Regions from separate parts of the Mesorhizobium sp. M0140 genome, predicted to be linked through region 1. Evidence: riboswitches for the same ligand, from Rfam matches in the RefSeq annotation. Region 1 holds a riboswitch; each other region holds the start of a gene.
What was found. A riboswitch is a leader RNA that binds a small molecule or an ion and turns the genes downstream of it on or off. The one in region 1 is predicted to bind thiamine pyrophosphate.
Positions count from the first base shown of each region.

Region 2: linked by a shared signal. The riboswitch ahead of NKJ37_RS24225 (YkoF family thiamine/hydroxymethylpyrimidine-binding protein) and the one ahead of thiB (thiamine ABC transporter substrate binding subunit) in region 1 are both predicted to bind thiamine pyrophosphate.
Region 3: linked by a shared signal. The riboswitch ahead of thiC (phosphomethylpyrimidine synthase ThiC) and the one ahead of thiB (thiamine ABC transporter substrate binding subunit) in region 1 are both predicted to bind thiamine pyrophosphate.

Region 1 is NZ_JAMYTM010000003.1:156,835-166,708, forward strand. It holds gene NKJ37_RS04480 (amino acid ABC transporter substrate-binding protein) at 1-655, opposite strand, end outside; gene NKJ37_RS04485 (RNA polymerase factor sigma-32) at 979-1,842, shown strand; gene NKJ37_RS04490 (M48 family metalloprotease) at 1,864-3,333, opposite strand; gene thiQ (thiamine ABC transporter ATP-binding protein) at 3,591-4,382, opposite strand; gene thiP (thiamine/thiamine pyrophosphate ABC transporter permease) at 4,375-5,994, opposite strand; gene thiB (thiamine ABC transporter substrate binding subunit) at 6,238-7,236, opposite strand; TPP riboswitch at 7,280-7,394, opposite strand; gene NKJ37_RS04510 (thiamine diphosphokinase) at 7,482-8,126, shown strand; gene NKJ37_RS04515 (ABC-F family ATP-binding cassette domain-containing protein) at 8,128-9,874, shown strand, end outside.
Region 2 is NZ_JAMYTM010000027.1:69,611-79,484, forward strand. It holds gene NKJ37_RS24200 (hypothetical protein) at 1-187, opposite strand, end outside; gene NKJ37_RS24205 (methyltransferase family protein) at 564-1,259, opposite strand; gene NKJ37_RS24210 (ABC transporter substrate-binding protein) at 1,436-2,455, opposite strand; gene NKJ37_RS24215 (ABC transporter ATP-binding protein) at 2,448-3,215, opposite strand; gene NKJ37_RS24220 (ABC transporter permease) at 3,212-3,973, opposite strand; gene NKJ37_RS24225 (YkoF family thiamine/hydroxymethylpyrimidine-binding protein) at 4,069-4,677, opposite strand; TPP riboswitch at 4,668-4,781, opposite strand; gene NKJ37_RS24230 (RodZ family helix-turn-helix domain-containing protein) at 4,977-5,297, shown strand; gene NKJ37_RS24235 (formyltransferase family protein) at 5,342-6,373, opposite strand; gene NKJ37_RS24240 (hypothetical protein) at 6,504-6,737, opposite strand; gene msrA (peptide-methionine (S)-S-oxide reductase MsrA) at 6,763-7,281, opposite strand; gene NKJ37_RS24250 (ArnT family glycosyltransferase) at 7,414-8,958, opposite strand; gene NKJ37_RS24255 (hypothetical protein) at 9,258-9,874, shown strand, end outside.
Region 3 is NZ_JAMYTM010000031.1:41,119-50,992, forward strand. It holds gene NKJ37_RS25620 (thiazole synthase) at 1-283, opposite strand, end outside; gene thiS (sulfur carrier protein ThiS) at 285-482, opposite strand; gene thiO (glycine oxidase ThiO) at 451-1,452, opposite strand; gene thiC (phosphomethylpyrimidine synthase ThiC) at 1,449-3,284, opposite strand; TPP riboswitch at 3,388-3,504, opposite strand; gene NKJ37_RS25640 (ATP-grasp domain-containing protein) at 3,728-5,032, opposite strand; gene hemA (5-aminolevulinate synthase) at 5,603-6,814, opposite strand; gene NKJ37_RS25650 (GntR family transcriptional regulator) at 7,664-8,332, shown strand; gene NKJ37_RS25655 (SDR family NAD(P)-dependent oxidoreductase) at 8,344-9,096, opposite strand.

The sequences.
Region 1 (9,874 bases):
CGATGACGCCGGAATAGTCGGCGTTTTCCTCTTGCGCGGCGATCCTCACATTGGCGTCCGGCTTATGCTTCTTGAAGTCGAGGAACGACAGACTGTCATTGATCGTGGCGTCGGCGCGGCCGGTCAGAAGCAGCTGGATCGACTGGTCGAAGCCATCGGTGCCGACCAGTTCGGCGCCGTTCGTTTCGGCCAGCTTGCCGAAATTCGAGGTCAGCGACTGCGCCGACTTCTTGCCCTTGAGATCGGCGAAGCTCTTGATGTCGGTGTTGTCGCCGCGCACGATCAGCACCGCCTTAGAGGCGATGTAGGGATCGGAGAAGTCGTACTTTGCCTTGCGGGCGTCGGTGATGCCGACCTGATTGATAACGGCATCGTAGCGATTGGCGTCGAGGCCGGCGATCAGTCCATCCCACTTGCCTTCGAGGAACTCGGCCTTGACGCCAAGCTTGTCGGCGATCGCCTTGGCGATTTCGACGTCGAAGCCGACCAGTGCACCGGACGTGTCATGGTAGGTGAACGGCGCATAGGTGCCTTCCGTGCCGACCTTGATGACACCGGCGTGCTTGATCTGGTCGAGATTGGCGCCGGCATGGCCTGCAGTGACAGCCAGGGCCTGCAGCGTTCCGGCGATGATGAGCGACTTGAGCCATTTCATTTTTCTGTGATCCCGTCCTTGGCCGGCTGGCCGGCATATTTGTGAGCGCTGGAAACTGACAGATGCAAGCCGAAAAAATAAGGAACAGAATTTCAAAAACAACCGGTTTATGAAACCTAATTCTCCAAATGGCACTTTCTGCTCGTCATCGCAGCCATCACGAACCGTCCTGGGAATCCTTCAGGCAACACAATCCCGCCGCCACGGTCGCGGAACCTTTCCCGCGCATGGCAGTTCTGGCTGTTGTAGGGCACGACGCCGCCATTTCAACCCGGGCGCCAGCCAAGTTTGCAAAGTCATCCGCACCACCCAGGGAGCGCCTCATGATGGAAGACACGGCAGGACGGATCATGGTCCGCGCGGCAATGAAGGCTCCCTACCTCGAGCGTGACGAAGAGCATCGGCTTGCATTGCTCTGGAAAGAGGACAACGACCAGAACGCGCTGCACAGCATCACCGTCGCCCATATGCGGCTGGTCATTTCCATGGCCTCCAAATTCCGCCATTACGGCCTGCCGCTCGGCGACCTGGTTCAGGAGGGTCATGTCGGACTGCTCGAGGCCGCCGCCCGCTTCGAGCCGGAGCGCGAGGTGCGGTTCTCGACCTATGCGACATGGTGGATTCGCGCCTCGATGCAGGACTATATCCTGCGCAACTGGTCTATCGTGCGTGGTGGCACCAGCTCGGCCCAGAAGGCGCTGTTCTTCAATTTGCGACGCCTGCGCGCGCGGTTGGCGAATGGCACGGAGCCGCTCTCCAACGCCACGCTCTATCGCGAGGTGTCGGAGGCGCTTGGCGTCTCCGAAGCCGATGTGGCGATGATGGATTCGCGGCTCTCGGCGCCCGACTCCTCGCTCAACATGCCTATTGCCGACGATGCGGGTTCGACCGAGCGCATGGATTTCCTGATTTCGGACGATCCGCTGCCCGACGAGATCGTCGGCGACAAGATCGATGTCGCGCGCCGCTCGCTCTGGCTGAGGGAGGCGCTTCGCGCGCTCAACGCACGGGAGCTGAGGATCATCGAGGAACGGCGGCTGAACGACGAGGGCGCCACACTCGAAGCGCTCGGCGAAACGCTCGGCATCTCCAAGGAACGCGTCCGCCAGATCGAGGCCCGCGCCATGGAAAAGCTCAAGGTCGCATTGGTGAAGCAGAATCCGGAGTTCATGGCGACTGCCGCCTGAACGGCAGGCGTCCAGCGGCGCCTACTTGTCGGTGACGATCTTGACCTTGTCGCCGGCCGAAACCGCGGCACCGGGCGACAGCGCATTGAGGACGCGGAACAGGTCGAGCTTGCGGTCGACGCCGACCATCTGCGCCGAAAGCGAACCCATCGTCTGCCCAGGCTGGACGGTGACGACGCGGATGTGCAGCGGCTTCAGCGCCGCCTTTTCGGCAGCGCTCAAAATCCGGAACGAGCCGCTGACCGAGCGGGCGATCGTATCCAGCGACGTGCTGGCGGAAGGGGCAGCGGTCAGCAGCCGGTAGACCTGGCCGCCGGCGCGGATCACCGCAATGTCGAACTGCCACCCTTCGGCGACGGCATGCGCGGTCGCCGCCTCATTGCCGTTGATGGTTTCCTGCTTGACGCTGCTGTCGACAAGACCAGCCACCCAGCCGCTGCGGATATAGTCCGTCAGCGCCCGGTTCTTGTCGATGGAGACGCCATCGAAACGGATCGCTATGTCGCCGGGGCCGGTGGCCGTCACCGCTGCCGCCGAATTGTCGATGATGAAGCCGTCCGGCACCGTGAACGACACGCCAAGGCCCGGATGCAGGAAGGTTTCGCCGCGCACATAGCCTTCCTCGGGCGTGTCGCCATAGAGCAGGCCGTCTATGCCGGCGAGGAAGGAATCGCGGTCGCGCGTGCCGACGCCCGGCGCGCCGAACTGGCGGGCATGGCGCTGCGCCAGATCGATGCGCTGCGGCGTGTTGGGGTGCGTGGCCAGGAAGTCCAGGCTGGCGTCGGTGGCGCCACTGATCGAGCGGAAATCGGTATAGGCCGACATCGACTGCAGGAAGCGGCCGGCGGCGAAAGGATCGTAGCCGGCCTCGCCGATCGACTTGATGCCGATGGCGTCGGCTTCCAGCTCCTGGTTGCGCGAAAATTGCGCCAGCCTCAGCTTGCCGCGGATCAGCGCCGCCTTGGCGGTCGGGCTGTCGCCGAGCACGTCGGAAACCACCTTGGTCGCCAGGCCTTCCTCGGCCTCCAGTTGCTGGCGCTGCAGGCCGTGATTGGCGGTAACGTGGCCCATCTCATGCGCGATGACGGCGGCAAGCTCGGCCGAATCATTGGCCAGCGCCAGCAGGCCGCGGGTGATGTACAGATAGCCGCCCGGCAGCGCGAAGGCGTTGACGTTGGGCGAATTCAAAATGGTGATGCGATAGGTCTGTGTCGGGTTGGCGGACACCACCGTCAAACTACCGACCACCTTGGCGACCATGCGCTCGAGCTTGGGGTCGGAATATTCACCGCCATAAGTCGCCAGGATGCGCGGGTGCTGCGCCTTGGCCAATGCGGCGAGCTTGTTGTTGGCGCCGACATTGTCCACCGTGATCGGCTTGTCGGAAGGCTGGAAGCCGGATTCCTGAACTTCCGGTGGCGTGAACATCTGGCAGCTTGCCAACGCCACGGCAAAACCGGCCAGCGCGAGAAAACGCGCCAGCGGTTTCATTCCCAATGTGTTAGCGCCGATCGCCAGAACGGCTTCCTTTCGGGTCCCGGCGCATGACCACGAAAATCGGGGGCGATCTTCGGAATGTGTCATGCGCTATCTCAAACTGCTGCAGCATCCGTTGCCCGTCCCTTAGGGCGGGCGGCGGATACTGCAGGCAAATCACGGCCTGTGCCGGACCGGTAGGGCGACCTAGCCACACTCCCCCGGTCATGGCAAGCAAACGCCACATCGCCTGGAGCCGGTTTGACCGTAAATTATGTCCGCTTCCGGGCAACATCGCGTGATGTGGAATATCCAGCACCCGCGCCGATATAGCGTCGGAACGCCTCCGGACCAGCCCCGGTGAAGAAATCATCAGCCTTGCCGGTTGCGGCCACCAACCCATTGTCGACAAACACCATGTGCTCGCCGATGCGGCGTGCATCCTCGGGCTGGTGGGTGACAAATAGCACCGTCATGGCGCGTTCGGCATGAACGGCAGCAACCAGATCCAGCATCTCGTCGCGCAAAGCGGGTCCGAGCGAAGCGAAGGGCTCGTCGAGCAGCAACACCGGTCGGTCGCGCACCAGCACGCGGGCCAGTGCGACGCGCTGGCGTTCGCCCCCGGAGAGCTCGCGCGGCAGGCGTTTCTCCTTGCCCGCGAGACCGGTGCGCGCAAGCGCCTCGGCGACCGCGGCGCGGTCCGCCTCGGTCAGTCCCAGGGAGGGCGAGCGGCCGAGCCCGACATTCTGCTCAACGGAAAGATGCGCGAAGAGATTGTTCTCCTGGAACACCATCGACACCGGCCGCGCCGAGGCCGGCTCGGCGCTGACATCGGCCCCGCCGATCAGCACGCGGCCCGATTGTGGGGTCTCGAAGCCGGCGACCAGATTGAGCAGCGTCGACTTGCCCGAACCGCTCGGACCCATGATGGCGGTGATCTTCGCCGTGGCGAACTCGACGTCGAAGACAAGTGGCGCATCGCCATAGCTGCCATAACTGAACGACACATTGTCCAGCCGCACCGGCGCGCCCTTTTCGAGCCTGTTGGCCGCCCTCTCACGCATCGCGGACCTTCTCCCTTCCCAGCCAGTGCGCCGCCACGATCAACGCGAGACAGACGAGGCCGAGCAGCAGTGCCAGGCCGGCGGCATCCTCGGTGCGGTAGCTGCCCATCCGTGCCAGAAGAAGGTAGGGCAATGTCTGCACGGAATCACTGCCGAACAGGGCAATGACACCGAGATCGCCGAGCGACAGCGCCATGGCGAAAGCGAAGGCCGTGGCGAGCGGTCGCCGCAGCGACGGCCAGTCGACCAGCATCAGCCGGTTCCAGCCCGCAATGCCGAGCAGTGCGCAGAGCCGTTCGTGACGCTCGCTCGCCGCATCATAGGCGGGACGCACGGCGCGCAGGGCGAACGGCATCGCCATCACCGCATTGACGGTGACGACCATGACCGGGGCGATGGCAAAGACATCGCCGGCATGGCGCAGCAACAGGAACCAGCCGGCGCCGACGACGGTCGGCGGCACGACAAGGACAAAACCGGCGCCTGTATCGGTGGCGCGTTCGAGCAGTGTCTTTGCGCCGGCACGGCGGTTCAGCGCCAGTGCCCGCCGCGCCATGGTCAGCGCCAGCGACAGCATCACCGAAAGCAGCGCCGACAGGAAGGCGAGCGCCGCGCTGGTCAGCGTTGCCTGCCGGACAGTGGCCTCGCTGGCCAAACGGCCGAGGTCCGCACCCAACCCGGCCACCACGGTTGCCGCCATCGGCCCAACGACGAACAGCAGCGCCAGGATGATGACTAGCGCGTTCAACCAGGTCTCGCTCCGATTGACCGAGAGATAGCGGCGTTGCGCGACCGGCAAATTGGTGTCGCCGACCACATTGGCGCCCAGGCGCGTCAGGGCCAGCACAACGATAAAGGTCAAGGCGATCTGCAACAGCGTCAGTGTAACGGCCCGCGCGGGATCGAAATCGAAGCGCAGCGCCTGGTAGATGCCGACCTCAAGCGTCGTCGCGGCCGGCCCGCCGCCGAGCGTCAGCACGATGGTGAAGGATGTGATGCAGAGCATGAACACCAGCCCGGCGACGCCGGGCAGTGCGGCGCGCAGCGTTGGCCATTCGATCAGCCGGAACGCCGGCCGCGCCGCCATGCCGAGCTGGCTCCCCAACCGCCATTGGTCGGCCGGTATGGTCTGCAGCGCCTCGAGGAACAGCCGCGTCGCCAGCGGCAGGTTGAAGAAGACATGGGCGACGAGGATGCCGGACAGGCCATAGATGCCCGGCCAGCTTCCCCCGCCCATCACAGCAAACACGCCGGCGAAATAGCCGGCACGGCCATAAAGCGCCAGAATGCCGAGCGCTGCGACAATAGCCGGCAGCGCCAACGGCACGGCGAATATCTGCAGGATGAAGGCGCGACCGAAGAAACGTGGATGTCGCGACAGAGCGCGCGCCACGAACAGCGCCGGGATGACCGAAAGCAGCGTCGAGAGAGCCGCTTGCCAGAGCGTGAAGCGAATGACGCGAAGCAGATAGGGATCGAAGGCTGCCCAGGCGCCCGAGAAATCATGGGCGCCCTCGAAAAGCAGGCCAGCAAACGCGCCGCCGATCAGCAGCGCGATTGCGGCGAGCGCGAGGGTGCCAGCAGTGATGCGGGGGTCAGACGCGCGTTGCACGCTGGACCACCATTCTTTCCATCGCGGCAATTACAAAGGATTGCGTTCCTTGGCGCCCCCCTCTGTCCTGCCGGACATCTCCCCCTCCAGGGGGGAGATCGGCCGCCACCCATGCTTCCGCTAGTCTCCAACGTTGCCGGACTATAACCAGCAACGACGCTGCCAATCTCCCCCCTTGAGGGGGAGATTGCCGGCAGGCCAGAGGGGGGTGGAGTGGCGCGAACATCAAAAGAACTCGCAAGCCTACTTGCTCATCACCGCCAGCCACTCATCGACCCAGGCCTTGCGGTTGGCGGCGACCTCGTCGGGGCTGAACAGCAAGGTCTTGGTCGGCTTGACCAATTTGTCGAAGGCCGGATTGAGCGGCTTGTCGGTCTTGCCGGCCGGGAACATCCAGTTGGTCTCGGGGATGGCATCCTGGAATTTCGGCCCGGTCATGAAGGCGATGAACTTGGCCGCCAGCGGGTTCTTGGCCCCCGCCGTGGTGATACCCGCGACTTCTATCTGCAAATACTCGCCCTCCTCGAACGACGCTGCCTGATAGCGCTCTGTCTTCTCGGCGACCATGTGGTAGGCCGGCGACGTCGTGTAGGACAGCACCATCGGCGCCTCGCCCTTGGTGAACAGCCCATAGGCCTCGCTCCAGCCCGGCGTCACGGTCAGCACTTTCGCCTTGAGCTTGGCCCAGGCCTCGGGCGCCTTGTCGCCATAGACCGACTTGACCCACAGAAGCAGACCGAGGCCCGGCGTGGAGGTGCGCGGATCCTGGATGACGATCTTGTCATCGGCACTGCCCTCGACCAGTTCTTTCAGGCTTTTCGGCGGGTTCTTCAGCTTCTCGGAGTCGTAGACGACGGCGAAATATCCGTAGTCAAAGGGGACAAAAGTATCGTCGCTCCAGCCACCCGGCACGTTGACATCAGTTACGCCGCCATGCGGCGCGAACAAGCCTGACGCCTTGGCATCGGCGGTGAGATTGGTGTCGAGGCCAAGCACGATATCGGCCTTGGTCGACGCGCCTTCCAATCTGACGCGGTTGAGCAGCGCGACGCCGTCGGCGACCGAGACGAACTCGACATCGCAGCCGCATTCGGCCTCGAACTCCTTCTTCACCACGGGACCCGGACCCCAGTCGGCGGTAAAGCTCTCATAGGTGTAGACGGTGAGTTTGTCCTTGGCCAAGGCCGGTCCGGACAGGACCACGGCCATTGCTGAGACTAGAGCGTATAAATGCGTGCGCATCGGCGCCTCCTTCGTTCGAATTGAAAGGAATTGAGGCGTCGGACTGTCCGAAACGTCTAATCCCTCCGCCGGTACAAACCGGATCAGGTTCAGCGGGTTGGCGAGACTGCCTCTCAGCCGGTCCGCGAAGATCGCGTCCGGCACCCCGTTAGAGCGTTTCGACACATAGGCCGGGCCGATCCCCCATGCAAGTGGGAGTTTGCCGCCTTCCGTTTCCCGTGCCGGGCTGGTAAGGGCCACACGATATGAGCACATTCACCATCCTGCTTGGCGGCGATCTCATCCGCACGCCACGGCTCGACCGCCAGGCCGAAGGCTCCCGCGTCATCGCCGCCGACGCCGGCATCGGGCATGCGCGGCTGCTGGGTCTCGTGCCCGAACTGTGGGTGGGCGATTTCGATTCCGTGCCAGCCAAGCTGCCTGACGATCTCGCTTCCGTGCCGCGCCGGACCTTCCCGGCGGAAAAGGACCAGACCGATGGCGAACTGGCCATTGCCGCCGCACTCGAGCGCGGCGCGACCCGCCTGGTGCTCGCCGGTGCTTTCGGCGGCAAGCGCGCCGACCACGCTTTCCTGCATCTGGCGCTTGCCCTCCGGCTGGCCGAGGCCGGGACTGATGTGCTCCTGACCAGCGGCGCCCAGGAGGGCATTCCCCTGCTGCGCGGAACGGCCGGCTTCGACTATGCCGATGGCACGCTGTTTTCGGTGCTCGGCTTTTCCGAGCTCGCCGGCCTGACCGTCACCGGCGCCAAATGGCCGCTGAACCACGTCAAGGTGGCGTTCGGTTCGTCGCTGACCATCTCCAACGAGGTCAAGGGCCGCCTCGAAATCGCACTGGACCATGGCCGCGCGATGCTGCTCGCTCATCCCTATCCCTTACCTGAAAGCTGACATGGCCCCGCCTCTTCTCAACCTCGACGGGATAAAACTGACCTTCGGCGGCACGCCGCTGCTCGACGGCGCCGCCTTGACGGCTTCGGCCGGCGACAAGATTGCACTGGTCGGCCGCAACGGGTCGGGCAAGTCGACCCTGCTGAAGATCGCCGCTGGCCTGATCGAGCCGCAGGACGGCGAGGTGTTCCGCCAGCCTTCGGCAACTATCCGCTATTTGCCGCAGATGCCGGACATGGAGGGCTTTGCCACCGTCCGCGCCTATGTCCAGGCCGGGCTTGGCCCCGCCGACGATCCCTACCGAGCCAGCTATCTGATGGAGCATCTCGGACTGTCGGGTGAGGAACGTCCGAATGATCTGTCGGGAGGCGAGGCGAGGCGTGCTGCCCTTGCCCGCGTGATGGCGCCGGAGCCAGACATCCTGCTGCTCGATGAGCCGACCAACCATCTCGACCTCTCGGTCATCGAATGGCTGGAAGAAGAACTCATCCGCACCTCCTCGGCACTGATCGTCATCTCGCACGACCGCCGCTTTCTCGAACGTGTGTCGCGCGCCACCATCTGGCTCGATCGCGGCCAGACCCGCAGGCTGGACAAGGGCTTTGGCCATTTCGAGGAATGGCGCGACCTGGTCCTGGAGGAAGAAGAGCGCGAGCAGCATAAACTCGGCCGCCAGATCGTTCGCGAAGAGCATTGGCTGCGCTACGGCGTGACGGCGCGGCGCAAGCGAAACATGCGCCGGCTCGGCGAGTTGCAGACCATGCGCCAGCGTTTTCGCGGCCATCGCGGTGCCGAAGGGTCGGCGACCATGGTGGCGAGCGACGCCGCCGAGTCCGGCAAGCTGGTGATCGAGGCGAAGAACATCGAGAAGAGCTTTGGCGATCTCACCGTGGTCAAGGGGTTTTCGACCCGCATCCAGCGCGGCGATCGCGTCGGCCTGGTCGGGCCGAACGGCGCCGGCAAGACGACGCTCTTGAAGATGCTGACCGGCGAGATGAAGCCGGACGCCGGTTCGGTGCGGCTCGGCACCAATCTGGAGATCGCCACGCTCGACCAGAAGCGCGAGGCGGTCGACCCGCAGGAGACGCTGGCGCAATATCTCACCGACGGGCGCGGCGAGAACCTCGTCATCAATGGCGAGCAGCGCCACGTCGTCTCCTACATGAAGGATTTCCTGTTCAAGCCGGAGCAGGCACGCACGCCGGTGCGCGAGTTGTCCGGCGGAGAACGGGCACGGCTCTTGCTGGCGCGGGTGCTGGCGCGGCCGGCAAACCTTCTGGTGCTCGACGAGCCGACCAACGATCTCGATATGGAGACGCTGGAACTGCTGCAGGAACTGGTCGCCGGCTTTGCCGGCACCGTCATCCTGGTCAGCCACGATCGCGATTTCCTCGACCGCACCGTGACCAGCCTGATCGCGCCGGATGGTGAAGGCCGCTGGATCGAATATGCCGGCGGCTACTCCGACATGCTGGCGCAGCGCGGCGGCACCAGGCTGGACGACCGCAAGGCGCGTGCGAAGGCCGAAAACGGCGAAGCGCCAGTGACGACCAGAAGTGAAGCGGCCGCGCCAAAGGGGCCGGCGAAGAAACTGTCGTTCAAACAGAAATTCGCGCTGGAATCGCTGCCCAAGAAAATCGAGGCTGTGACGGCTTCGATCTCAAGGCTGGAGAACAACATTGCCGATCCGGCCTATTACGAGCGCGACCCGGCCTCCTTCCAGAAAACCATCGCCGCCCTCGACAAGG
Region 2 (9,874 bases), on a different contig from region 1:
CCACTCCGGCACTGATGCCGCCACTGCCGCCAACGGAAGCCCCGACACCGGCATTGACGCCGCCGCTACCACCCACCGAGGCACCAACGCCAAGGCCGATTCCCGCAGCATTGGCGGGCAGGGAAAGAGCTAAAATTACCGCACTACCCGCCAACATATTGGCGACTGTCTTGATGGTGTGAGCCATAACACTCTCCTGTTGTCGTTGCGCTAAAGCAATTGGCGAGAGGCCGATTGCAAGATCAACTACGCGAGGTGGTGAATTTCAGTTTCAGAGAGAGAATACTGGACCTGAGGCGTGGTGTACATCAACAAAATTTCTGAAACAAAATGATATTAAAGTTTGAATAATTGTTCTTTACACGAACAATTCGTAAGGCATTGGCGATCGGACGTTACTCTGCTCCATGCCGCACACCGCGCTGGACATGGATAGGCCTCTCGCAAGATCAGCAAGACCGCCGCGATGATTGCAAGTGGCCAGAGTCTATCGGCGGCCGGATGCGGGAGTGAGAGAGTGCAAGCGTGATTGCAGGCCGAACGATTCTGCGCCGGCCCGCTTGTCAGACGATCCCGTAGAACAGCCTGTAGTGGGCGCGCTTCATATAGTCCCGGTATTCCGGCGTGGCGGCTAACAGCGCCTCTTCGCGCAGGATGCGATGAACCTGGAAGAAGGTGATCGCGGCGTAGACAGCAAGATTGTAGAAGGAAAAGGCCGACAGCAGGAACAGGACATGACCGGCAAGGTATCCGGCATAGATCGGGTGCCGCACCAGGCGGTAGGCACCGTCGGTCATCACGCCGCGATTGCCTGGCAGAATGGCGAAAGAACGCCCTAGCGATATCTTCCCCCAGATCACGAACCCCAACGCCAGGACTTGCAGCGGCGCAGCGGCATAGACCGGGATGATGGCCACGCCCGGTTGCAGGTCGATGAAGCCGACACCGAAGCTGGCGACCACCGAAACAACCACCGTCAGCGGGTTCCAGTCGCGTACCTGCGGTCGCCGCGACAGAAGCAGCCAGGTAAAGGTCAGGATCTCGGAAATTGCCACCAGCGCCACATTGATGCGGGTCGGGTCGAGCATCAGGTGATATACGCCGCGGTAGACGAACATGCCCGCGAAGGCCAGCGCGCAGATCCGAAAGAAACCTTCGCGCAAATCCACCAGGATTTCGCGCTTTCGGGCTGCGGACAAAATCCTGCCGTCACTGACGTGCGAAAGCGCCTCGCTTTTTGATATGAGCAATGCAAACACCCCGATGATCCCTCGAGGCGACCTTTGCACGCAACCATTGCCGGGCAGTTAATCAACAAGATCAGATCGGTGTTTAAACTGGCTGTCGGGGAGCCAGGGTGCCACATCCAGACGACCCTGCTCCACGCGGTCGTCCAGAAATAGACTGGCGACCCATTTCATTTGGTTTTGCCAGACTAGCTCAGATAGTCGTTGCGGAAATAGCTCCCGAAATCCGGGCGTTGAGCAACCAGCTTGCCGTCGGCATCACGCAAAATGCCGGACGCGAAGAGATAGCCGCCGATCGCTTCCATCTTGGCTGGATCCATCGTCCCGATGGCGCCGCTTTGGCTGCGCAGATAATGGCCGTCGATCAGCGCCTTCAGCGAGGCGTGGATCAGCGCCGGATTGGTCAACGCATCCTTGTTGGCCGCGATCAGCAGGGCTGCCGCATCTTCGGGGTGATCGACCGCGAACTGGTAGCCGCGCCGCGTCGCCTGGACAAAGGCGGCCGCAGGCTTGGAGTTTGCCTGGAGATAGGCTTCGCTCGAAGAGATCAGTGTCGTGTGCTCGTCAGGCACGCCGTAATCGGCATAGACGAAGCTGCGTTGTTTGACGCCCTTGAGCTCGGCGTCGACACCCTCCCAGGTCGAGACTTCGAGCGTGAAATCGACCGAACCATTGGCCAGCGCCTCATAGGCTGAGGTGCCGAGCGTCACCGTCTCGAAATTGCCCTTGCCGCCATCATGGCGGATGATGGTCGATATCAGGGCGTTTTCCCAGGCGCTGCCGAAGCCGCCATAGGTCAGGCCGTCGAGGTTTCTCGGGCTTACTATCTCGCTGCGGGCCGCATTGAAGACCACGCGGCCGGTTTCCGATTGCACCACCGCATAGACGCCCTTCAGGTCCGCTCCGGCGGTTCTCTGGGTGAACAGGCTGATGGTGCCGTTGATGCCGAAATCGGCGACGCGATTTGCAACCAGCGTGCCCGCACCGGTATCGCTGTAAGGCAGGATGTCGACCTCGAGCCCGGCCTCGCGATAGAAGCCCTTGTCGCGGGCGACGAACAGTCCGATGTGGTTGGTGTTGACCGTCCAGTCGAGGGCAACGGTGACCTTTTGTGCCGATTGTGCTTGGGCTCGCCCCGATCCGGCAATGAGCGGAAGGCCTGTGGCAAGGGTCAGCAACAAGGCCTGCCGGCGCGTCAAGTCAATCATGATCGTGTCCTTTGGATGGGGTGGCGTTGAGGATGATGTCGAGAATCTCGGCCTCGAGCGCACTTGCCTGGCGCGCGGCATCGCCGCCAAGGCTGCGCGGGCGCGGCAGCGGCACCTTGATTTCACGCACGATGCGGGCCGGGCGCGCCGACAGCACATAGATGCGGTCGGACAGGAACACGGCTTCGCGCACGTCATGGGTGATCAGGAGCGCCGTCCAGCGATGATGCCGCCACATCTGTTCCAGCCAGCGCTGCATGGCCGTGCGGGTCAGCGCGTCGAGCGCGCCGAACGGCTCGTCGAGCAAAAGCATGTCGCGTTGCTGCACCACCGTGCGCAGCAAGGCCGCGCGCTGGCGCATACCGCCGGACAGTTGCGCTGGAAAATGCCGCTCGAAGCCGGCAAGCCCGAATTCGGCAAACAACGGCGCAACGCGCACCCGCGCCGCCTGTCTCCTCATGCCTTGGACTTCGAGCCCGAGCGTCGCGTTGTCGAGGATGCGCCGCCACGGCATCAGCGCGTCACGCTGCGGCATGAAGGCGAAATGCCTGCCGTGGTCGTCGAGCGGCGCGCCGTCGAACAACATCTCGCCCTCGCCATGCTCGGCGCCGGTCAGAAGCTGGAAGAGCGTCGATTTGCCGGCGCCCGAGGGTCCAAGGATCGAGACGAATTCACCAGCGCCGACGCTAAGCGAAATATCGGCCAGCACGTCGAGCCCACCGAACGCCTTGCGCACATACCGCAGTTCCAGCCGGCTCATCGCCAGGCTCCCTTCCCGGCGGTTTCCTTGCCGGCCCGCTCCCAGGGCATCGCAAGGCGCTGCAGCAGTACAGTCAACCCGAACAGGACAAGGGTCAGGGCAGCGCTCACTCCGACGGCGGCAAGAACCAGGTCAGGACGGAAATTGTTCTTGACGTTGAGCATGTAGATGCCCAGCCCCTTCGCGGCCCCCGCATATTCGGCGAAGATCGCGCCGACCACGGCGTAGGTGATGGAGATCCTCAAGCCAGCGAAGAAATAGGGCAGCGCCGAAGGCAGCCGTGCCAGCACGAAGATGCGCCAGCGCCCTGCCCCCATGGCGCGCAGCATTTGCCCGATCTCGGCCTCGGTCGACTCATAACCCTCGACCAATGCAACCAGCATCGGAAAGAAGGTAACCAGCGCCACCAGCATGATCTTGGGCGCCAGCCCGAAGCCGAACCACAGCACCACCAGCGGCGCGATGGCCACCAGCGGCAAGGTCTGGCTGACGATTAAGACGGGAAACAGCGCACGCCGCAGCGGCTGGAAGAAGTCGACCAGCATCGACAGCACGAAGGCGGCGCTGAGCGAACAGGCAAAGCCGAGCAGCGTGGCGCCGATGGTCGGAATGGCGTTGTCGGCCAGCGCCTGGCGATTGAGCAGCGCTTGCTCGAAAACGCGCGACGGCGCCGGCAGTATCGTCGGCCTGATGCCGGAATAGGTGGCATAAAGCTCCCACGCCACTAGGAGCAAACCGACCGAGATCATGGCCGGCATTGCCTTGACAAGAAGGCCCGCGATCGGGCGCGAAGCGAATGATGATGAGACCACGGGAGATAACCTTTGACGGCCGCGCGGAGGCGGCGGCAGCTTCAGACAGCCGACGGGCTGTTGGCCGAGACCGTGACGTCGAGGGTTACGTGGCCGGCGCCTGGTCCGAAGCGGCAGAAGGCCTCGTCCAGCGCCGAAAAGATCGCACCGGCATCACCGCGCAGTTTCGTGCAGAAATGCTTGGAACGCTCATAGACGCCGGACTGCTTGAGAAAATCGATGCAGCCGTAGATCTCGTCCATGTGGTCGTCGGTGCCCATCACATAGAGCGAGAACTGCGCCGCCGCCGGCTGGCCGGTGGCAGCAGCATTGCGCACCGCCGCGATGGCCGCATCCTTGCGCGGGCCGAGTGGCCCGACAGGCCCGCCAAGTGCATCGGAGCGGCAGATCGGATCATCCGGCTCGCCAGGGCACCCGCGCGAGATGGTGGCCGACAACACGCAATGTTTGCCGCTACGTGCCGCCGCCACGAAGAGGTCGCGCATGGCGGGAAACAGCACTTCGGGCGACCCGACCAGCAAGGTCGAGATGTCGTCGGTCTCGATCCTGAGCTTGTCGCGCCAGGGATCGAGCGCACCGAGCGCGCCAAGAATGACACCGACGAATTCGTCGGTCATGGGGTATAGGGAAATCTGTGCGCCTGAAAACATCGCCCGCCTCGCTCCGCTGGTATTACCCAGATCAGCTTCTAGGGTCTGTGGGCTTGCCGCCCCCGTCTCAGCCCCGACCGTACGGAGCACCCCTGTGGATGTGCGCCTTAAAGCATCATTCGAGTTCAAGGGAAAGCCGTTTTTTCAGAGCACTGCGCCAAAAGCATTGCGCCAGTCACGGTGCGCCTGAGCGGAATTTTGTCGGGAACCTTCGCCGCCGCGACCGGTTGTCCCCACAGTCGCAACGCGATCACTTTCGTAGAAAATAAGCGACGACTTCACAGAAATGGAGACAAACCATGTTCATGAAAATCCTCGCAGCTTCGGTTCTCACCATTGGTCTGGCCACGTCAGCCATGGCGCAAAGCGCCGGCAGCAACAACGCAAATGGAAGCGGCAGCGGCAAGTCGGTGACGGTTGAGCCGAACACGCCGGCTTCCCCGAATACGATCGAGCCGGACACTGTCGACCCGGGCACGACCAACAGCACGACTGGCACGGTAGGGGACATGAATTCGAACGCGGATCAGAATTGCCCGACCAACCCGCAAGGCGCGCAGCCGGACGCCGATGGTAACGCGACGGCGCCAACGGTAAACGATAATCATTGTGGCAAGTAACCACGTCGCAAACGGATGAAGCCGCTGGGCATCGCCCAGCGACTTCATCCGTTTTTCTGGTCCGCAGCACTCGCTTTGCCGAACAGCCGGATTTCTGGAGCGGGTCTCCCGGCGGGCGGGCGCGAAAATAGGTGTTTCGAATTGAGCAGCCGTTTGAGCACTCTACCGTAGGTAAAATACAGGACCCGACCGTTGGCGAGATCAAATTCCACTGTTCCCCACCGCCTGACCGGAGCCTTTCCTGTGCAGGGCCCCAGCCTTCTGATCTGGAATCCCAGCCTGACTTTGCGCGTTCCGATTTCAAGATAGATGCCTGGCAGAAGGCCAAGCACATGCCATAGCCGTACAACATGCTCGACCGACATGGCCGGCGAGATTATCAGGTGGCTGGGCTGAAGCCGCGCCCAGACGAAATCGCCTTTCGGCTGCGGCATTCCTGACAACAGCCCCCGGCAGTAGGTCGGCACCGCCTCGCTCACCAGAATCCGCATAGCGGTTGCCGTGCTGTCGACCAGGGCTTCTCTCGATGTCCAGTCAGCTTCGGAAAACGGCACCTGCCCGAGAATGTCACCCTCGTCAAAACCGGCGGACATCTTGTGGAGCGTGACGCCGCCATGAGCCGCATGCCGGCCGTCCACGGCCAAGCGCTGGATCGGGTGGGGCCCTCGATAGTCGGGGAGCAGCGCCGGGTGGAGGTTGACCCCGCCTTTGGAAAAATGGCCAAGAACCTCTTGAGGGATCAAGACAGGCAAAGTGTAGCAGACCAGCACATCGGCGCGGACGTCAGACAATTGCCGACCAAGCGCATTCCAATCGTAAGGACGGCCAAATTCGATCAACTTGACAGGCGTGTTACCGATAAACCGCCTGAGCAGCAGCTTGCGTTGAAGCCTTCGCCGGAAATTGCCAATGCTGAAACCGGTGGGACGACGCCGGAACCCGGGTACGATGATCGCGCCAATTGCATTTCCAGCCTCTAGCCAGCCGGCGAGCAGAGGCCCCGTATAGTTAGAGATATCGAGGACAAAAACGGCTGTGATCGGCTCCGAGTGATCGGTCGATTCGATCGGCCTCATCTTCGGCGGCTCAAACGGGCCGACAGGTCAGGGCGAGCTTGTCAGGTCGGCTGAGTGGAAGGCGATGCCAAGGCAGTGACAACCGAAAGACGCTCGCGTTTTACAAACACTGGCTTTTCGTAAACTTTTTTCACGGCCCGTCTCCCGAAATCAACTCTTCCTGCGCAGTTGGACCGCGATACGGCAGGCTGTCAACCGCCTGACCGTGTTTGCCTACCGCATCCGCATTCGCCGTTGACGAAGGTGTTCGAAGGGCGCTTTCGCACATTGGTGAAAGCTCGATGGCTTCACCGACGCGACAAGCCGCGCTGACCGAAAGGGGTTTGGATGCGATGATCTGCTCGACGACACCGTCGAGCAGCAATGCAGGGCAAATCGCAGTTGCAAATCTACGAAACCGCCGTCTCGCGAACCGGCAGCTTCCAGCCTGGCCTGACGAAGTGGCAGGTGTATCCGTCGGGATATTTCTCCAGATAGTCCTGATGCTCGGGCTCGGCTTCCCAGAATGGACCAACGGGTGCGACTTCGGTGACGACCTTGCCCGGCCACAGGCCCGAGGCATCGACATCGGCGATGGTGTCCTCGGCAACGCGCTTCTGTTCGTCGCTGGTGTAATAGATCGCCGAGCGATAACTCGTCCCGACATCGTTGCCCTGGCGGTTGCGGGTCGTCGGATCGTGGATCTGGAAAAAGCGTTCCAGCAGCGTGCGAAAGCTTATGATGGCCGGATCGAAATTGATCTCGATGGCTTCTGCGTGGGTGCCGTGGTTGCGGTAGGTGGCGTTGAGCACGTCGCCGCCGCTGTAGCCGACACGGGTGGAGATGACGCCGGGATAGCGCCGTATCAAATCCTGCATGCCCCAGAAACAGCCGCCGGCAAGGACTGCACGTTCGGTCGAAGTCGCCATGTCACGTCTCCTCAAAAGCAATTCCAGGAAAAGTGTGTAGCGGTTTTCCGTCTGGAATTGCGTAAAAGCAAGTGGTCTCGCCATAAATGGGCATTGTCACCTGCTTCGTCCAGCGGACGCGGTGGATCTACTTCAGTTGCTCGTTTGGGCGAGCCTGTCGATCAAACCCGGTAGCTTCATGCCAGGCGGAATGGCGGCAAAGCTGATCGCCACCGGTGGTGCCCTGAGCGACCAGTCGAAAAGAACGGTCTTGACGGGGATGTTGCCCAGCCACGCCAGCAGCCGAGGTGGCACGCCGCTCCCGGGCCAGACCAGGAGCATGCCGTGATCGCGCAGCCGCTGGCTGGTGATCCAGGGGGCGAGCCGCATGTCGAGGTCGGTGAAGATCGACGGCTTGTCATAGGCGTTGAGGCCCGCCAGCAACGCGATGCGGGTATCGCCGCCGACGATGTCGAGCCGACCGGGCACCGCCGCGTGCCAGACCGCCTCGGCTTCGTCCGAAATCTGCCGCGCTGGCCAGCAGACGGCATCCATGCGCCCGCGCAAATTGCAACTCGTCCAGCGGATGCCCGCATAGGCACCGGACATGCCGAGGATGCAGGCGAACGCGCAGATCGCCAGCCGTCGCAGTTCGACGGCGCCGAGCCGATGACCCAGCAAGGCGAGCGCCACAACGCCGACCAGATTGTACATCGGCGCGCCCCACGCCTCGCCGGCGCCGGTGAACAGCGAAGCCACCATGACAAGCACCGCCGGACCAAGCCCCATCCACACGAGATAGACCAGCGCGCCGCGCTCGATGGGCTGTTCCGGCGCGGGCGAACGCCGCAACAGCCCCGATATCGCCAGCACCAGCAATAAGCCGCAGAGCCCCGCCATTTGGACACCGATATAGTAAAGGCGGGCGCGGTGGACCAACACCCATTCATCGCGGCCGGCGACATAGGTCAGCGGCAGGAAATCGATGCGGTAGAGCTGGACGGCCAGCGGCGCGGCGACGGCGAGGAAAACCGCGAGCCCAAGCCAGGGCCAGGGCGTGGCGAGCCGGTTGCGTGCCCGTGTGTCCGACAACAGCCAGATCGCCCCGAAGAGCAACAGCAACCCGGTGGAAAACTTGGCATAGAGCCCGACGCCCGACACCAGTCCGAGCGGCAGCCACCAGCCCGGCCCACCGCCACGGCCCGCACGCCACAGCAGCCAGCAGATTGCGGCCCAGAAGGGCATCTGCGCGTAATCATGATTGAACTGCGGTGTCGGCCAGCCGAAGAAATACAATGACGGCATCAAAAGCACGGCGGCCAGCGCGCGGGTTCTCCCGAGCATGTCGCGGGCCAGCAGGTAGACGAAGACGAAGGTCGCCGAGACGACAAGCTGGGCGAGCAGATATTGCGGCCAGCGGAACGATCCGGTCAGAAGATGGCTGATCTCGAGCAGCCAGCCGGGGAGCTGCGGATGCTTGTAGGTCAAAAGCACCCATTCGCGGCCCCACATGAAGCTCTCGACGACATCGCCGGGCGGGGCGGCATCGACAAGCGCCGGAACCACGGTCCAGCACAGGATCTGCGTCAGGCATAAAAGCGCCAGGCCGGCTTCTGGATAGCGCATCAGACCCGGCCAGATCGACGACTGCCGCCAGTCGCCTGGAACAGAACTGCCGACCGGCAGCCAACCGTTCATGGGTTCGTCGATTCGCGTCATGCGGTGGATAAATCACACCGGACGGTTTTACGAACAGCCCAGAACTTGAAGCTTACGAAAATGTATACTTGGCCGACCATTGCAAAACCAAGATTGAGGCAGAGTTTCGCGCCACCATGCCGCCTCTCCCGTCATCACATGCCAGCAAGACAACAATGGAACACGCCATCCCGCAGCACCCTGAACATGCCGGGCATGGCGCCTTGGGCGTGATCGCGGCAGGTGTCGCCTACGCCTGACCGGCTCCCGTCCCCAAAAAAGCATCCAGGATTTGAAAAATGCGCCACCACCATGCCGTCATTCATTACCGTGCGCTCGATTTCTGGATGGCCCGTGCGGCCGTTCTCGTCATCATCTGCCTGCAGCTTCTGGTCATCAACAATCTCTCATTCGGGCCGCGCTGGGTGGCGCCCGCGCTGGAGGCGGCCCTGCTGCTGCCCTTGTCGGTGGCCACCGCCTGGACACAGGCCGCCACCCGAAAGGCGGTCGAGGACCACGAGTGGCATGCGATCGGCCAGTTTCGGGTCATGATCCGCAGAACAGCCCTGACCATGACCGCCATCATCAGCATCATGAATTGCGGTTCGCTGGTCCTGCTGGTGCGTGCCTTGCTGGAGGGCCATGCCGGCAACAGCGGTACGACGCTGCTGATCGACGCACTCAACATCTGGGTTACCAACGTCATCGTGTTTGCCTTGTGGTTCTGGAGCACCGACCGCGGCGGTCCGCCGACCTGCGGCCTCGTCAAGCTCGCACAGGCCGATTTCCTGTTCGCGCAGATGACGTTGAACGACCGTGAGCTTCGAGATTGGCTGCCCGGCTTCGTCGATTATTTCTTCCTCGCCTTCACCAATGCGACCGCATTTTCGCCCACCGATACCTTGCCACTCTCCCA
Region 3 (9,874 bases), on a different contig from region 1:
TCCAGTTGGTACCGAAAACTTCGCGCGCCATCTTCGCAGTCGTGACAGCTTCCTTGACGGAGTGGCAGCCAGCAGTGTTGGGCAGGATTCTGACGCCGAGCGATCGGATCAACGACCAGAATTTTTCGCCGGCCCTGCCGCCTGCCATCTCACGGCGCAACGAGACGGTCACCACCGCCGTGCCCGATGCCCTGACCGCATCGGCAAGGATGGCCGGCGAAGGATACTGAGCCGTGCCGAGAAGCAGTCGGGAGGGAAGCGTCGTTCCAAGAAGGTCGAACATGCTAGCCGCCCTGCATGGGCGAGAGGATTTCAATCCGGTCGCCGTCGTTCAACTGGAATTCCGCCCGGTTGGCTTTGTGCACGAGGTCGTTGTTGACGGCGGTCGCGAGCCAATCGCCCTCATAGTCAAGCGCGGCAAGCAGCTCGGCCAGCGTGGTGGCGGCAACCTCATGCGCTTCGCCGTTGACCATCAGTTTCATGAGCAAGCTCCTTGGTTCTGTCTTGACTGAAAACCAGCTTGGCAGCCTGGCGCGCCATGGCGGGAGCCAGGAGAAAACCGTGACGATAGAGGCCGTTGATCGCGATGATTTCACCGTTCGTTTCGACGCGCGGCAAATTGTCGGGAAAGGCTGGGCGGACGCCGACACCGGTTTCAACGATCTCGGCCTCGCCAAAGGCCGGGTGGAGGGCATAGGCGGTACCCAGAAGCTCCATCATGGAGCGCGCCGTGATTGGTCCGGCGGACTGGCTTTCAATCATCGTCGCACCAACCATGAAACGGTGATCGGTGCGCGGCACGGCATAAAGCGGAAAGCGCGGATGCAGCAAACGGACCGGCCGCGACAGCGAGACATCAGGCGTGCGAAGGATCAGCATTTCGCCGCGAACGCCACGCAGCCTGTCATAGGCCGCTGCCATTCCCATGCAGTCTATCTGACGGGCGAAACCCGAAACAGGCCGGGCGTCGGCGCCGAAGCGGAACTCGACCCCCGTGGCCGCGAGCTTGTCATGAAGTGCCGCCATCGCCTGGCGTGGGTCGAGGTGAGCCTCGTCGGGGAAGAGCAATCCACGCCGGAAGCGGCCGGCGAGGTCGGGTTCCAGGAGCGCAATTTCATCTTCCTCGACACGCCGATAGCCCGTCGTGCGGCTGGCGAACCGGTCGAGCTCGCCCGCATCGCGCGGCGCGGCCAAGACCAGCGTTCCCCGTCGTGCTACCAAGCCTGGCGTTGCGGCGTCCCACCAGTCGGCGGCGTCGCTTCCGAGATCCAGCACCGGCTGCTCGGCGCTTTCACGCTCGCACCACGGCGCCAACATGCCACCGGCGAACCACGACGCATTGCCCCCAAGGGCAGGCCTTGTCTCGGCAACGGTAACCGCCGCGCCGCGTGCGGCGAACTCGAAGGCGGCGGTGAGGCCAGCAACGCCCGCTCCTTTGACCAAGAGCTTCATGATGGCTCACGTGGCTGAGGTATGAGCGGTGCGCCGGTCTCGTCCGCCGGCAGGTAGAGATCACCGCCCTCGCCGTATTTCGCCGCCATCGCCGCCATGCCCTCTTTCTGCGCCTCGGCGCGGATGTCGTGGGAAATTCGCATCGAGCAGAATTTCGGTCCGCACATCGAGCAGAAATGCGCCACCTTGTGCGCTTCCTTGGGCAAGGTCTGGTCGTGGAAGGACCGCGCGGTTTCGGGATCGAGCGACAGGTTGAACTGGTCCTCCCAGCGGAACTCGAAGCGCGCGCGGGAAAGCGCATCATCCCTGACTTTCGCTGCCGGATGGCCCTTCGCCAGGTCGGCGGCGTGGGCGGCGATCTTGTAGGTGATCACGCCGATCTTGACGTCGTTGCGATCGGGAAGGCCGAGATGCTCCTTGGGCGTGACGTAGCAGAGCATGGCGGTGCCGAACCAGCCGATCATCGCGGCGCCAATGCCTGAGGTGATGTGGTCGTAGCCCGGCGCGATGTCGGTCGTCAGCGGTCCAAGCGTATAGAACGGCGCCTCGTCGCAGACGGCGAGTTGCTTGTCCATGTTCGCCTTGATTTTGTGCATCGGCACGTGGCCAGGCCCCTCGATCATCACCTGGCAATCCTTCGCCCAGGCGATCTGCGTCAGCTCGCCGAGCGTTTCCAACTCGGCGAACTGCGCCGCGTCGTTGGCATCGGCGATCGAGCCCGGACGAAGGCCGTCGCCGAGCGAGAAGGAGACGTCGTAGGCTCTGGCGATGTCGCAGATCTCCTCGAAATGCTCGTAGAGGAAGCTTTCCCGGTGATGGTGCAGGCACCATTTGGCCATGATCGAGCCGCCGCGCGAGACGATACCCGTCACCCGGTCGACGGTCAGCGGGATGTAATGCAGCCGCACGCCGGCGTGGATGGTGAAATAGTCGACGCCTTGCTCGGCCTGCTCGATCAGCGTGTCGCGGTAGACCTCCCAGTTCAGATCCTCGGCGATGCCGTTGACCTTTTCCAGCGCCTGATAGAGCGGCACCGTACCGATCGGCACCGGCGCATTGCGCACGACCCAGTCGCGGATGTTGTGGATGTTGCGGCCGGTCGACAGGTCCATCACCGTGTCCGCGCCCCAGCGGATCGCCCAGACCATTTTTTCGACCTCTTCAGCCATCGACGATGTGACGGCGGAGTTACCGATATTGGCGTTGATCTTCACCAGGAAATTACGGCCGATGATCATCGGCTCGCTTTCGGGATGGTTGATGTTGGCGGGAATGATCGCCCGTCCGCGCGCCACCTCGTCGCGGACGAATTCGGGCGTGACGAAATCGGGCAGCGTCGCGCCGAAAGCCTCGCCGTCGCGCTCAAGCTTGCCGCGCAGGATCTCGCGACCAAGGTTCTCGCGGATGGCGACGAACTCCATTTCGGGTGTGATGATGCCGGCGCGCGCGTAGGCAAGCTGCGTCACCGCCTTGCCTGCTTTGGCCCTGAGCGGTCGGTGGCGGATGGGAAATTCTGGCGTCAGGCGTTCGCCCGTCGCGAATCCGTTGTCCTCCGGCCGGACATGGCGGCCGTCGCAGACCTCGACATCGCCGCGCGCCAAGATCCATTCGTGGCGAAGCCGGGCCAGGCCTTTTTCGATGCTGGTTTCGACAGCCGGATCGGTATAGGGGCCCGACGGATCGTAGACGGTGACGGGCGGTTCGCCGGCTGTCGGATGGACGGAGATTTCGCGCATCGGCACCCTGATCTGCGGGTGGATGGCACCGGGCTTGTGGATCTTACGCGAAGCAGGCAGCGGTCCCGTTGAGACGGCTGGGGTGAGGGCATTCATCTTGAGGCTCCTTTGCTCATGCATTGGAGACCCAGTTCTGTGCCGGAAGGATGAAAAGACGCTTCTGTCGACCTGCCGAAACAGGACCTCGGGCGTAAACTCCCGCAAAGCGCTTGCACCGTCCCTACGCCAGTATGAACTGGATCAGGTTCAACGGGTCACTGCGCCGCGAAAGCCAGCAGTATCTCAGCCCCTTGCCGGGACTCCCCTGGTGAATGCCTCAGGTTGAACGGGCCGGGGTTGTCTTGTCAAGCGCATGTTCGTCCTGCGGCGGCGGTGGGCGGCAATCAAATTGGGCCCAAATTGGGCCGACGGCCTCGCCACGGGTCGCGGAGAAGTTCCGCGGGAGATAGGGCAGGTGTGGCCAAAGCTGCATTTGCCTCGTCAAACTTGATGTGACATTGACGTAGACGGAACTGCTGCGTTTCAAGGATCTTAAGCCGTCAATGCCTGATCGGAACAGAACTGGTGGGCCGCCCGAACGCCCCACAAACATCGTGCTCTCGATCACCTCCTATTGTCGCCGGAAAAGGGGTGATCGACCAATCGATCAAGTCGACCGCTCGCTGAAGGGCGCCCTCGGTTTCAGCACGGCTGGGCGAAGTGGCAATGACATGTCCAATCCAGTCTCGGAAATCCCCCTTCCTGACGATCGGTGTCTTGGGTTCAACATTCAATTTGACCTCGGCCACACCTGATATAGCAGCTGCCTGAGTGTCGCCACCAATCCAGTCCAGGGTGCCATCTTGATCAGGAAGCAGGAATCGCGCGGCCGCAGTATGTGAATGCTTTTTGCGCAGATCCCATTCCTCGCCAATGACAAGCTTGATGTGCTCGGTGACGAGGTCGACACCGTAAGCTAACTGGACCAGTTGAGGGTCGGGCGCGCCACTAAGACGCGGATTGACTTCAATGACAACTGGACCGCGTTTCGTGCACCGGAGTTCAATGTTAGTTGGCCCCCAGCCAAGGCCGAGAGCCCGCAAACAGCTCAGCGAAACATCGGCGATGCGCTCACGCTCCTGATCGGTTAGCAGGGCCGGATATGTCACCTCACGTATGACGAAATGGGGGAGGGGACCAAAGTCATTGGCGCAAATCGCAACGACCTCATTCCCCATAACATTAATGCTATAGAACGGGCCCTGTGCGAATTCTTCGACGAGTATTTTCGGTGTAGACCGCCATATGTGCTTTCCGCCCAATAGATAGGTCGTATGTTCGGCTACGTCTTCGAGGCTGCGGCACAATCGGACACCGATGCTGCCGCTGCCTACTGCCGGCTTAAGAATCACGGGCAGGCCGATCTCTGCAGCCGAGCTTTCTACCTCCGCCGCATTCGTTGCCAACCGATAAGCCGGTATTGGAACGCCGGCCTGCGCGAGGAGTTGGCGTTGCTTGAATTTGTCGCAGCTTCGTTCAATCGATTCAGGGTTCGGTCCCGGTAGATCGAAATGCCGGCAAAGCTTGCCAACTGTCGCATAGATCGATTCATGGTCCCCGGCAAAGCCAGTAATGCCAGCAATGTCGTGGGTAGCACGCAGCCGCGAACATTCGCGGACCAACGCTTCGAGATTGCCAGTGTCGACACGGATTGCCTCAACGTTTTCCGCCGAAAGATAGTCGTACCGAGGTGGATCAGCCGTCAGAGTAATTGGATGAAGACCAAGACACTGAGCCGCTTGGACGTATAGCTGACCAGTACCCCTATGGCCTTCGACCAATATGAGCGCTCTTCTTCTTACCATTGCTGTTAATCCCGATGTTGCGTGCTGGCGGCGGTCCGAGGGTACCGGCGTCACTTTTATGGCCGTGCCGGACCTCAGACTCGCGGTGCCGTACCATTGTCAACGACTGACGGTTGTAAAAATCTTGTAAATTGATTTGAAGGATCTGTTGCAGCGTTGTTGATTAGGGCGGCGTCGGAGGCTTGCTCCGTTCAAACCAGGTTAGCTGGGGTTGGTGTGTGATCCCGTGGGCCTGGGCGTGACCTACCCCTCGGGTAGGGCACGCCAAGCCACATCAAACTCGCAGCACAAGAACATGCGCTCTGGTCATACCGGCTCATGGTGAGCCCTGAATCTGGAACCGGCCCGATGTGTAAGCAGCGAGTCGTCAAACGGCCCCATTCAATCATGGAGTCACATCATTTAAGATCGCGAAAGCTGTCATTGCGGGTTACGGAACTGCTTTCCGTTGACATTCGAAGATGCGATCGGGCGTCAGAACCGGATCGCGGACCGCCGCTTCCACCTCGGCGAGCCCGGCTGATATAATCAGGTCTGAGGCTGCGCGCCCTGTCGTTCCCAGCATTTACATTAGGCAGCCTTGCCAAGATTGTCCCGCTGCAGAACCTGCCTGAGCGCATCGACGAACGTCCGAATATCTGTCGTACTATGGGCAGGCGTAACCGTCACCCTGAACCGCTCGGTTCCCACCGGAACACTCGGCGCCAGAATTGGCTGAACGTATATTCCATGCTGATCTAGAAGCTGGCGGGACGCTTCCTTGCAACGGAATGGATCACCAATAAGCACAGGAATGATGTGGCTTCGGGTCGGCATGACGGGGATGCCCGCCTCTTTCAGCAGTCCGACTAAAAGTTTCGTTTTCCGGTGCAGATCAATTCGTTCTGAATCTGAATCGCGAAGATGGCGCAGCGCTGCCAGCGCACCAGCCGCTAGGGCTGGCGCAAGCGCCGTGGTGAAAATGAAACCGATCGAGAAGCTTCGTATGCTGTCAACAATGGAGGCAGGTCCGGTCACATAACCCCCCATCGAGCCGAACGCCTTACCTAGCGTTCCTTCGATGATGGTTGGACGATCCATGATGCCAAGTTCCGCGGCAATGCCGGCGCCTTTCGGACCGTACATTCCCGATGCATGAACTTCATCCAGAAACGTCATTGCGCCAAATTCGTCCGCCATGTCACAGATATCTTTGATCGGTGAAATGTCACCGTCCATTGAATATACCGATTCAAAAACAATGATCTTGGGTCTTGCAGGATTTACACTGCGCAGAAGCTCCCGCAAATGCGCAACGTCGTTATGCCGGAAGACGCGCTTTTCGGCCCGGCTGTTGCGGCATCCACTAATAATTGAAGCGTGGTTGTGCTCGTCAGAAAAAATAATTGTGTCCGGCATCAAAGATGCCAATGTACTCAATGATGAATCGTTTGAGCTGAAGCCGGAAACAAAAATCAATCCTGCTTCCTTATTGTGGAAACCTGCAAGCTCCCGCTCGAGCAACACGTGATAATGGTTGGTGCCACCAATGTTGCGGGATCCTCCCGATCCTGCGCCGTTGGCATCGATGGCGCGCTTCATTGCCGATAGCACTTTGGGGTGCTGCCCCATACCGAGATAATCATTAGTGCACCAAATGGTTATCTCTTTTCGGCCGTCGGGCCTATTGAGCCAGGCCTTTGGGAAGTTGCCAGACTGACGCTCCAGATCGGCAAATTCACGATACCCGCCACGGCCTTTGAGTTGCTCGATTCTTCCGGCGAAATACTGCACATAATCCAAATCAATCTCCTGTTGGGAAGCCGTTTTTCGGCGCGCTCAGTGCTGCTTCACAGCGCACCTGCGCCGGCCCATCGCGTCGCATCCCTCGACAAGCACCAGCAAGATTGGATTTCGACTACGCGCTTGATCTTGCGGGGGTTTCGGCCGCTCCAGCTAATTCGGGTAACGCGCCCCAAAGTGCAAGTGAAGAGAATGTTAAATCTATTTGTTACTGAAATGTTTGAAATTGCATAGTGTCGCAAGGGATTTCATAATTCTGGCCAGTCGTCGTTCGATTCCTGTCGCGGCCTTGTCAGAGCTGCGCTCGGCGGGCTTTCGGCCCGAGAGCCGCAATGCGCGAGGGCCGCGTCTTGTCGCGCAACAGCCCTTGAAGCCCTTCGGCGGCGAAACGCTCTGCAAACGCCATACGCAGCTTTTGGACTTGCTGGCCTGCCGGATCATCTTGACGGTGCCGTCGTCATCGTCGGTCCAGCCGGTTCGGAGTCGCCTCAGAATCGGAAATTTCTGCCCATCAGACTGGAAATTGACATGTAAGCTTCCCGGCTCCTTCAGATGTCATCATCTCTCGCACACCAACTCATGCCACGCAGATGAGATCGCGCCTTTTTCTGTCGTCACATTCCATTGTCAGAATCGGAAAAGAAGGGTCTCCTTGTTTTTATATGAAACAAAATTTCACAAATAATTATGAAAACCGACATGTTTGCTGCAGACAATTAACGTGCACGTACTTGTCTGCCGCTGAGTAACAAAATATAGGCAGCGATTATAACTTATAAACGTAGTGAAACGCGTCAATCGACATTTCCGTACATCTGCAGCAGAGACGAGGGGAGTCCCATGGGCCCTATGAAGATGCAGCCCGAGGAGATGGGCAGCCTGTCCGCGCGGATTTACAGCAAGGTGCGGGATGGCTTGATCATCGGCAATTTCGCGCCGGGCGATCGTCTCCTTATGCAGGATCTTGCCGAGCAGCTCGGAACCAGCATTACGCCGGTGCGCGAAGCCTGTCTGCGGCTCGTCAGCGAGCAGGCGCTCGAGTTGCGCTCCGGCAGGTTCGCCGCGGTGCCAGACCTCAGCCGCGCGCGCTACATTCAGATCAAGCTGATCCGCGTGGCACTTGAAGGGCTTGCGGCAGAACACGCTGCCGACCATTTTGCCCCCGCCGATCTCGAACAGCTTGAGACCTTCCGCGCCTCATTTGTAGAGAGCCATAAGGCCGGTAATATCAAGGAAGCGCGATCCTCCAATCGCGCTTTCCACTTCGGCGTCTACCGCCTGTCGCGTATGCCGATGCTGATCGGACAGATCGAAAGCATGTGGGCCTCGATGGGTCCAATCCTTAACGTTTACGACCGGGAAATTCCGCGCGGGTACACCGGCGCGGAAGAACATGACCATCTCATCGAGGCCTTGAGGGCTGGCGACAGGAAGAGGGCCCGCGAGGCGATCGAGAACGACATCCAGCGAGGCTCACATGGTTTTCTGCGCTATTTCGACGAGCGCGGCTCCGGCTGAGCTGAATTGCCCTAAGCACCATCGATCTGCGCGACGCGCGGTGTGCGCAGGCCGGCTGTTTCCCCGCCGTCTACAGTCACGACCGTGCCGTTGACATAGCTCGATTGATTCGAAAGTAACCAAGCGACCACATCAGCGATCTCTTCAGGGGCACCGAAGCGGTTGGCAGGGATCCGCAGTTCGAGCTGCTTCTTGCGCAGTGCATCGCTTATGATGTTGCCCATCATGCGTGTTTCGATCTGGCCGGGGCAGACAGCGTTGAAGCGGATCTCCTCGCCGAACTCCAGCGCGAGTGCCTGCGTCAGCCCGATGACCGCGGCCTTTGAGGCGCAGTAGGCAGCGAGCCCTTCTTCGCCCGTCTTTCCGGCGATGCTGGCCATGTTGACGACTGAACCCCTCCCGAGCCGCAAGCCGTCCAGCGCATGACGGATGAAGAAAAAGACGCTGCGTGCATTAACCGCAAGGATCTCATCCCAATCGTCCTGGGTGGCGGTGGCGAAGGCAATGCGCTTCGACATGCCGGCATTGTTCACGAGCCCCGCGAGCCGGCCGTTGCCAAGTTCAAGCGCACGGTCGACGACACGGCGGCAATCGTCTTCACGGATGATGTCACCGGCAACGAACGTGACACCGTGATTGGCGCGTTCGAGCGCCGCGCCCGCTTCTGCATCTCGGCCGGTCGCCACCACTCTGGAACCGGCAGACGCAAGTTTCTCCACGCAGGCCCGCCCAATCCCGTGCGTGGCGCCTGTTACGATGATCATTCCAATTCACTCCATTGCGTATTTGGCAACCGCACAGTTTGGGGGGCTCGCTTTTGGGCCAATCCCCGCCCCATCAAATCATGACGAACAACGTTGTCGTCACCTAGGATCAGTGGATCAAGTTGTGACGCAGGTTAAAGCCGGTGGACTGGCCCAAGCGCCGCGCCGTCGGCCCAACGGCTAGATTGGCGATACTGCGCATGTGGCCATGTCTTTCCTCGCGTGATGGGGTGTTCCCTAGAAGCGGAGCAATATGCGGGTGTGACGACCGATAAGGCGGACCGGCTATTCCGATAGGGACATCCATACTGTCGCATGACCGACTCGTCACCCCCGCAAGGCCAGTAATGCCAGAAGTGCTGCACAATACGCCAAGAACGCACACCGACCAATCAGTGTTTCGACTGTTCGCCGCACACGGGATCGGCCTCTCAGCTGGCAAAACCATGTCGCAATGGCTTGACGTGCATCGCGATTTACGAGCCTGGTGACGCGGGACTTGCGCCGGCACGCCATCAAGGGAACCGGCCGCGACGGCTTGCCGGCGGGGGCTGTGCTGCCCTGCCCCTGCTCAGCAGCACCACCCACTAAGCATCGGGAACCCGCGTTCCATTTAGAAGCCTCCACGTTGCGGGCCTTTGCCCGGCTGCCGGGAGAATGAAGTCGCAAGACAACACCCGCAATCCGGGCGCCGACCTCTAGGAAGAACTCAGGCTGGCAAGCGCCAGACGAGAGAAGTTGGAAAGCGGCACGGTCGTGCGCGGGAACCGTCATTTCA